DNA from 2 places in the Thioalkalivibrio sp. ALE11 genome. Region 1 is predicted to be linked to the other one. Evidence: predicted binding sites of a transcription regulator. Region 1 holds the regulator's gene; the other holds the start of a gene.
What was found. Region 1 encodes FliA, which starts transcription of late flagellar genes. Its sites were predicted from a motif close to GCTAAAGTTNNNNNNNNNNCNGCCGATA; they were not measured.

Region 1 (4,656 bases):
CCAGGGCATGGCCCTGCGGCGGGTGCTGGAGGCATTCGCCCCCACGGAACCCTCGGCCCTGGTGCTGACCAAGCTGGACGAGGCGGAACAGCTGGGGGAGGTGCTTTCGGTGCTGCTGGACCAGCCGCTGGGTGTCGCATTCATGAGCGACGGCCAGCGCATCGCCGAGGATTTCCATCGCGTGGATACCGGACATCTGACCCGCCTGGCGCTGCAGGAGGAACCCGAACACGGGGCGGCCGATGCCTGGGTCGACGAGGCGATGCAGGCCTGGCGGCGGCGCCAGGCGACGGAACGCGAGGCCCGGCGGCCGCGATCCGCGGACGAGCCGGCCGCGGGCGAGGAACCCGCCCCGCTGGAAATGATTCAACCGGTGCTGAAGGGACGTCATGTCACACAACACTAAGCCCCTGAAGGTGGTCGCGGTGGCCTCGGGCAAGGGCGGGGTCGGCAAGACCAATGTCTCGGTCAACCTGTCGGTCGGACTGGCCCGTCTGGGACGCGAGGTCATGCTGTTCGATGCGGACCTGGGGCTCGCGAACGTCGATGTGCTGCTGGGCCTGCGTCCGCAGCGGACGCTGCACGACCTGGTGACCGGGGACGTCGAGGATCTGGAGGACGTGATCATCGAGGGCCCGGAGGGAATCCGTGTGGTGCCTTCCGCGTCCGGGATCGCGACCATGGCCAACCTGAGCCGGCCGGAACATCACGGCCTGATCCAGGCCTTCAGCATGTATACACGACCGCTGGACGTGCTGGTGGTGGATACCGCCGCCGGGTTGCAGGAGTCGGTGACCAGTTTCTGTCAGGCCGTGCAGGAGACCCTGGTGGTGGTCACCGACGAGCCGGCATCGATGACCGACGCCTATGCGCTGATCAAGGTCCTGCATCGGGATCATGGCGTGAACCGGTTCCGCGTGGTCGCGAACATGGTGCAGGGCCGTGCCGGCGCGGAACGGGTGATGCAGAAGCTGCAGGCGGTTTGTTCCACCTATCTGCCGGAGGTCATACTGGATCTGGTGGGCGTGATTCCGCTGGATGATGCCCTGCGCCAGGCGGTGCAGAAACGGGCGCCGGTGGTGCAGCAGTCTCCGGGCAGCCCGGCGGGACGGGCGTTCCTCGAGCTCGCGCGCAAGGTCGACGGCTGGCCGGTGGCCCGCGGCGCCAGCGGGGGGGTTGGATTCTTCGTCGAGAGGATGCTGCAAAGCGCATGAACACGCCAAAGAACAGACTTTCGGGATACGCCCGGGCGGGGACCGGAGGACCGGATCAGCTGGTCGCGGACCACGTCGAGCTGGTGAATCGGATCGCCCATCACCTGATGGCCCGGCTGCCGGCCTCGGTGCAGGTGGATGACCTGGTGCAGGCGGGCATGGTGGGGCTGATCGAGGCCGCGCGGCAGTTCGAAGGCGGCCAGGGGGCGACCTTCGCCACCTACGCCGGGATCCGCATCCGCGGGGCGATGATCGACGAGCTGCGTCGCAGCGACTGGACGCCGCGCTCGGTGCACCGCAACAGCCGGCGGATCTCCGAGGCGATGCAGACGGTGGAGGCCCGCGAGGGCCGCGCCGCCCGCGCCCCGGAGATCGCCGAGGAGCTGGGCGTCCCGGTGGAAACCTACTACCAGATGCTGGATGATCACGCCGGTGCCCATCTGTTCGCGCTGGACGAGGTGGGCGGCCCGGAGGGCGAGGCGGATCGCGTGCTGGAAGGGCAGGAGCAGTCCCCGTCGCGGCGCATCGAGGCCGGGGAGTTCCGCGAGGAACTGGCCGGCGCACTGGGCGATCTGCCCGAGCGTGAACGACTGGTGCTCAACCTGTACTACACCGAAGAACTCAACCTGCGCGAGATCGGTGCCGTGCTGGACGTGACCGAATCGCGCGTCAGCCAGATCCGCAGCCAGGCGGTGCACCGTCTGCGGGCGCGTCTGGGCTCGTGGCTCGAAGACGTCGAGTCCCTGCAGATATTCTAAGGTTCAAACACATTCCCGGAGCGAACTGTGGACAAGGGTATGAAAATCCTGATCGTGGACGACTTCTCCACGATGCGGCGCATCATCAAGAATCTCCTGCGGGATCTTGGCTTCAACAACACCATGGAGGCCGACGACGGGAGCACCGCCCTGCCGATGCTGCAGAACGGCGACTTCGATTTTCTGATCACCGACTGGAACATGCCCAACATGCCGGGCATCGACCTCCTGCGCGAGGTGCGCAAGGACGAGCGGCTGAAATCGTTGCCGGTGCTGATGGTCACGGCCGAAGCCAAGCGCGATCAGATCGTGGAGGCGGCAGAGGCCGGCGTGAACGGTTACATTGTGAAGCCCTTCACGGCCGAGACGCTCAAGGAGAAGATCGAAAAGATCTTCGAACGTATTGAAGCTCAAGGCTGAATACCGCGACCGGCTGACACGGCAAGAGAGACCCGATGACCGAACAAGAGAATGCCTCCGGGGAAGACCGGCTCGCACTGGCGCGGGAGCTGGTGGGCGCTCTGGAAGGCGGTGACGAGGAGGCTTCGCGCCGCCTGATCCAGGAGCTCGCGCGGCCTTACGAGCGCGAACTGTTCGACGAACTGGGCAAGCTGACCCGCGAACTGCACGAGGCCCTGGAGAGCTTCCGGGGCGATTCGCGTCTGGTCGAGCTGGCACAGGACGAGATTCCGGATGCGCGCGAGCGTCTGAGTTACGTGGTGACCCAGACCGAACAGGCCACGCACGAAACCCTGAATGCGGTGGAATCGTCCCTGCCGATTGCCGAGGCGTTCGCCGGGCGCGCCGCGGAACTCACCGAGAAATGGACCCGGTTCCGCAACCGCGAACTGTCGGTGGAGGAATTCCGCGAGTTCGCGCGCGAACTCGATGCGTTTTTCGAGCAGACCGGCAAGGACACCGAAGAACTGCGCCGGTTGCTGTCGCAGGTCCTGATGGCACAGAGCTACCAGGATCTCACCGGGCAGGTGATCCGGCGGGTCATCCGTCTGGTCACGGACCTGGAGGAAAGCCTGGTCTCGCTGATCCGCCTGTCTTCCGGGCGCCTGGAGAAGGATGCCCGGGCGGCGGCCGAACAGGCCCCGGAGGCGGAACAAACCGCGCGCGAGGAGGACCGCCGCGGGCATGGACCCGCGGTGCCCCACACTCAAGATTCCGGCACGGATGTCGTTCAAGGACAGGACGAGGTGGACGATCTGCTGTCGAGCCTGGGGTTCTAGGGTCCGTCCCGGGATCCCCTTGCACCGGCAGCCATCTGCCGACGATTCGAGTCACCGGAACGGAGAGACCGCATGGCCATCGACCCCAACGACGAAATCCTCCAGGACTTCCTGATCGAGGCGGGGGAGCTGCTGGAAGGCCTGAACGAACAGCTGATCGACCTGGAACAGCATCCGGACGATACCGATCTGCTGAACGCGGTCTTCCGCAGTTTCCATACCATCAAGGGCGGGGCCGGTTTTCTCGGGCTGGACCCGCTGGTGACGGTCTGCCACAACGCCGAAGACGTCTTCAACCTGTTGCGCAATCACGAGCGCCAGGTGGACGGCCAGCTCATGGACACCATGCTGCGGGTGCTGGACACCCTCAACGTGATGTTCGGCGAGCTGCGCGACGGCCAGGAGCCGACGCCGGCGCCCGAAGATCTGGTCGACACCCTGCGACGCATGGCCCGCAACGAAACGGTCCCCGTCGGCGGCGGGGACGAAGCCGCCCCGGTCGCGGAAGAAACGCCGGACGCGGCACCGGCCGGGGAGGCAGCGCCGGCGACGGCCGACGACTGGCCGTCGGAGGCGCTGGAGGAAGCGGCCGAGTCGCCGTCCGCGCCGGAGCCGGCAGCCGATGACGCGCCGGGCGATGACGAAGTCCGCGTGGGTGCCGGGGACGAGATCACCGACGACGAGTTCGAAGCCCTGCTGGACAGCCTGCACGGAGACCAGCCACCGAAGCCGGTGGATCCGGGCACGGCAGCGGAGTCGGCCCCGGAGGTCGCGGCCGCGGATGGCGGTGACGCGGGTGGTGGCGACGACGAGATCACCGACGATGAGTTCGAGAGCCTGCTCGACGAACTGCAGGCGAAAGGAGCCGGCCCACCGACCGCGCCGGCCGAGCCGGGCCCGTCCGCCGCCGCGGCGGGCGGGACCGGAGATGCGGACACCGGGCCCGCCGCAGAACCGGCGGCAGCCTCGCCCGGGGACACGGCCGGGAAGGAAAAGGAACAGAAAGCGGAAAGTTCCGGTCCTGCGCCCGCCTCCGGCGGTGCGCGCGGCGGCGCTTCCGGCGGTGGCGGCGCCGGCGGGAGTACCGGGGGCGGCGGCCAGGGCGGCGGTGGACACCAGGGCGAAACCTCGGTGCGCGTGGATACCGAGCGCCTCGACGAGATCATGAACCTGGTGGGCGAACTCGTGCTGGTGCGTAACCGGCTCAGCATGCTGCGCTCGGAGCACGTGGACGACGAGCTGGGCAAGGCGATCAGTTCGCTGGCGCTGGTGACCTCGGATCTCCAGGCCTCGGTGATGAAGACCCGCATGCAGCCGGTGAAGAAGGTCTTCAATCGCTTTCCGCGGGTGATCCGCGACCTGTCCCGCAACCTGGGCAAGGAAATCGATCTGGAGATTTTCGGCGAGGAGACCGACCTCGACAAGAACCTGGTCGAGGCCCTGGCG
Region 2 (4,656 bases), on a different contig from region 1:
ATGGGTCAAAAGCCCATCGAGGGTTCGAATCCCTCACTCTCCGCCAGAACGCAAAAGGCCCGCACGGCAAGTGATGCTCGTGCGGGCCTTTTTTGTGGGCACGCAAGCCGGGGTCGGTCAGTTCATCGCGCGGCGGCGTTCCTCACGCTGATAGAACAGCAGGGCGACGTTGATGGCACGTTCCAGGCGGGCCGACATCTCGATGATCGCGCAGCCAGCATACGAATGGCCTTCGCGAGTGGAAGGGCGCGAGTTGGCCAGTTTGACGGCGCCGGAGACCCTTTCCTGCACGTCCGGGAGCAGCAGGTTGGTGAATTCCAGGCGGCTGCCATAGGGGATCTCCTGCAGCACTTCATTCGGCAGTTCCACGCACATGCCTTCGGCTGAAAGGTCCACCACCGATCCCTCGATCGGTTCTTCGTGCATCTCGCCCTGGATCTGCAGGGTCGGGCGGTTGCTCAGGGGGATATGAACGCGGAAGGTCTCGCGACGCTGCAGGTATTGCAGTTCGGCGGGATACGGACACTCGTAGAGGTCTCCCGGCGATTCGCTCACGATCTGGCGGACCTCGGTGGTAAACCGCACGGCCACGCCGCGCAGGGTCGCGAAGACGCGCAGGGGCTGGCCGGGCCGGATCCGCTGGTGGAGGGAAGGGGGTTGCAGCTGGTCGAGGTAGAGACGTCGTGCGTCGGCATCCAGACGGATCAGCGCCGAGGTGTGCAGCGGGCCGCTTTCTTCCAGGCGGATACTGACCAGCGTCAGGCCGTGGTCCAGGTCGCGCAGTATCTGGCCGATGCGTTCCGGGGTGTCGACGGTATAGTCGTTGTCATCCATGAGGGCACGTCGCGTCCGAAGTGGGTTCGCGCATCATACACCCTGTGACGGAGTTCACGCCTTTCCGGCCCAACTCGGGCTCAGGCGCGGGTGATGGTCTGGCCGGTGGTACGGCGATGACGGGCCTTGCCGTAGGGGTCGTAGGTCGTGGCCGGTCCGTTGTCTTCGCCACGCAGGATCTGCATGGACATCTGCACCCGGCGCTGGTTGCGTTCGATCAGCCGGGCGTTGCCCTGGTTGAGTTCGTTGCAGCGTTCGATCGTCGCCCGCAGCGCCTGCCAGCGGTCGTTGAGGTGCTCCCCTCCCTCCAGACGCGCGAACAGCCGCGCTACCCCTTCCGGGGTGAACTCGGCACCGCGAGCTTCGATCCATTGCTGCTGTTTGCGGGTTTCGGTTTCCAGTGCCTGCAGCAGTTCCTGCTTGCGCTGGACCGCGGCCTGCAGCCGCTCCGGCTCCCGTGACTCGATGGCCCGGGTTTCCTCCAGCAGGATATCCTCCAGCCGTTGTCCGAGACGGATGGATTCCTCCAGGGAAGGACGGATTCCGGTTTCGTCGGTCACCACCGGATCACCGCAGCAGGCCTTCGATTTCCATCATGCGATCGGCCAGTTCCTCGTTGTCGATCGGGTAGTTCCCCTGAGCGATCGCCTCGCGGATCTCGGCCACCTTCGCCTCGTTGAACGGCGCGGCCTCGCTGGCTTCGCCGCTGCCGTTCATGGCCTGGGCGGCACCGGTCAGGGTGACGGCGTCACCGCTGGCGGCCCCGCCGTTGCCGGCGCGGTCCACCCCGTTGCTGCCGGTGCGGGCGTCGTCGTCACGGCCGCGGACCCCGCCGTTCTGGCTGTCGGGGCGCAGGCCATTGATGTTGGGGCCTTTGATATCCATGACTTTGTCCTGTCGTTTGACTGGTCTGCCTCGTGTATCGGCCGGAATGCCCGAAACTGTAGGGTCGGTTGCGGGATTTCCGTCACATTTTACTACAGGGCGACGCGAACCGTGCCCGATGGCTGGACCTCGCCCTCGATCTCGCGTCCGGAGGAGGTGTTGCGCACGCGGATCCAGTCGCCGGCCGTGGCGTCCTCCAGGGCTTCGCCCTGCATGCGGATAGTGACGCTGCCGCTGCTGGCGAGGATGGTAACGCGCTGGCCGCGCTGGATCACCTGACGTTCATTAACGTGCTGCTGGCCGATGACCTGGCCCTGGCGAATCGCGCGGCGGGTCTGCAGACCGACCACCTCGGATGCGTCCTCGAAATAATGGCTGGCCTGGCGCGACGTCTCGATGCGCTCCATGCGCAGATCGCCCGGCCCCAGGGTCTGCTGGCGCGACAGGTTGCGGCGGGCCACCACCACCTCGGCGTGGCGTTCCACGGTGGCCGGAACGTACACCGACCAGGTCACCGGCCCGGGACAGCGGATGTTGACCGCAGTATTGCCCCTCGGGCGGCCGCCGGGCGGCAGCGAGGCCTCCAGGGGTTCTTCGCAGCGCTTGAGGCGCAGGCGGTCGTCGACATGACCGAGTTGCACCTCCACATCGTCGCCGTTGTGGTCCCCAAGCTGCTGGTGCAGGAACCGTTCCGCGCTGTCACGAATGTTCTGCACCGGCTCGATCTCCGCTTGCGCGGTCGGGGCGAGGAGCGCGAGCATCAGAAGAAGCGCACCCCCGCTGCGGCCCGGGCTGCGGTACGGGAGCAAAGCCTGTAACTTGAAAAGGTGCATGTCCGGTCACCGTTGACCCTGTGTCTTCGTCACGGAATACATGCAGATTCTGTGCCATGGCATCCGGCGCCTGTCCTGCGCGTCCGATGCGTGGTTCAAGCTCCCGCCGGCGCGGCCGTTAGCAGGGAGAACAACCCAGGGGGCGAGAACCGTGAGTCAGTTTATTGACGACGTGAACCAGCGCACGCAGATGGTCGGGCAGAACCGGATGGAGCTGCTGCTGTTCTATCTGGGCGGCACGCAGACCTTCGGGATCAACGTGTTCAAGGTGCGCGAGGTGATTCCGCTGCCGCAGTTGCGCCAGATTCCCGGGTCCGCCGGGGTGGTGCGGGGCGTCACCACCCTGCGCGACAAGACCGTGCCGATCATCGATCTGGCGCGGGCGATGGGCATGCAGTCGACGCGGGCCGGGGCGGACGGCCAGCAGAAGGTCGTGGTGACGGAGTTCAATCGCTCGGTGCAGGGCTTCATGGTGTCGGCGGTGGATCGCATCGTGAACGTCAACTGGGACCAGGTGAAGTCGCCCCCGCGCGGCACCGGGCGCGAGTCGTTTCTGGTGGCGGTCACTGAACTCGACAACAAGCTGGTGGAGATCATCGACGTGGAGCGCGTGCTGTCGCTGGTCAATCCGTTGCCCACCGAGGTGTCGGAAAGCGTGCGTTCCGCGGTGGCCGAGCAGACACCCGAGCGTCGGGAAATCGTCATCGCCGACGACTCGGTGGTGGCTCGCCGCCAGATCGAAAGCGCCATCCAGGGGCTCGAGTGGCCCTACGTGCTGTGCAAGGACGGGCGTGAAGCCCTGGATTACCTGGAGGAGAAAGCCGCCGAGGGTCCGATCCACGACACGGTCGAGCTGGTGATCTCGGATATCGAAATGCCGCGCATGGATGGTTACACCCTGACGGCAAAGATCCGCGAGAACGAGCGCCTGCGGCCGCTGCGGGTGCTGCTGCATTCCTCGCTCAGCGGCGAATTCAATACCGACATGGTGCGTCGGGCCGGTGCGGATGCGTTCCTCTCCAAGTTCAACCCGGACGAACTGGCCAGTGCGGTCCTGGAACAGATCAACAAGACCGCCTGAGATGTCGGTGGTTACCGGGGGCGAGGGGTTGCCGGCCCGGCGGAGGCGGGCGGTCGGCACTTGCCGCCCCTTTGCGTGTCGCGGGCTCCCGCAAGACCGCCCTGAAGCCCTATACTGTGGCAGCATGGAATCATCGAACCGAACAACCAGCGGACGGCGGACGGGCCCGGCACGCGTCAAGGCGGAGATGTGTGCGTGATCGATTCCCGTGACTACGAAGAATTCGCGCGCTTTCTCTCCGAGTGCTGTGGCCTGGTGCTGGGGGACAGCCGCCAGTACCTGGTGTCCAGCCGGCTGTCCCGCCTGCTGGATGAATTCGGCTACAAGGACGTGCCGGAACTGCTGCACGCCCTGCGCAAGGCGCCCAGTCCGAAGCTGCGCACGCGCGTCATCGACGCGATGACCACCAACGAAACCTCCTGGTTTCGCGACGGTTTTCCGTTCGAGATCCTGCGCCACGTGATCCTCCCGGAGCTGGCGTCCACTCGGTCGTCGATCAAGGTCTGGTCGGCCGGGTGTTCCAGTGGCCAGGAGCCCTACAGCATCTCGATGGTGGTCTCGGAATGGGAGGCCTCGCGCCCGCGCCGGGTGGTTCCCGTCAGCATTCTCGGCACGGACCTGTCCGAGGGCGTGCTGGAAGACGCCCGCAAGGGAGTCTATGACGGTCTGAGCATCGTGCGCGGGCTGAGCGAGTCGCGGCGGTCCCGGTTCTTCCAGACCGTGCCCGAGGGGCACAAGATCATCCCTGAGGTGCAGCGCCGCTGCCGGTTCCAGAAACTCAATCTGGTCGACAGCTACGCGGCGCTGGGCAAGTTCGACATCGTGTTCTGCCGTAACGTCCTGATCTATTTCTCCGCCGAGACCAAGCGTCAGGTCCTTGACGGTATTGCGAAGCAGCTCAACCCCGGTGGCTATCTGTTTCTTGGCGCTTCCGAGACGGTCGGGCCCTACAGCAAGGCGTACGAAACCGTGCGCACCGAGTACGGCTCGGTCCTGCGGCTGAAGGGCTGAACCCCTCCACGC

Region 2: F620_RS0112380 (chemotaxis protein) is a predicted target of FliA. The motif match lies at 2,646-2,673, and genes of this name have one in related genera.

What each region holds. Positions count from the first base shown of each region.
Region 1 is NZ_KB906168.1:47,949-52,604, reverse strand. Features, by position in the region: gene flhF (flagellar biosynthesis protein FlhF) at 1-406, shown strand, start outside; gene F620_RS0107120 (MinD/ParA family protein) at 390-1,214, shown strand; gene F620_RS0107115 (RNA polymerase sigma factor FliA) at 1,211-1,972, shown strand; gene F620_RS0107110 (chemotaxis response regulator CheY) at 2,012-2,392, shown strand; gene F620_RS0107105 (protein phosphatase CheZ) at 2,428-3,210, shown strand; gene F620_RS0107100 (chemotaxis protein CheA) at 3,283-4,656, shown strand, end outside.
Region 2 is NZ_KB906179.1:6,959-11,614, forward strand. Features, by position in the region: tRNA gene F620_RS0112355 (tRNA-Ser) at 1-46, shown strand, start outside; gene F620_RS0112360 (flagellar brake protein) at 118-834, opposite strand; gene F620_RS0112365 (flagella synthesis protein FlgN) at 915-1,397, opposite strand; gene flgM (flagellar biosynthesis anti-sigma factor FlgM) at 1,402-1,719, opposite strand; gene flgA (flagellar basal body P-ring formation chaperone FlgA) at 1,812-2,480, opposite strand; gene F620_RS0112380 (chemotaxis protein) at 2,704-3,633, shown strand; gene F620_RS0112385 (protein-glutamate O-methyltransferase CheR) at 3,829-4,644, shown strand.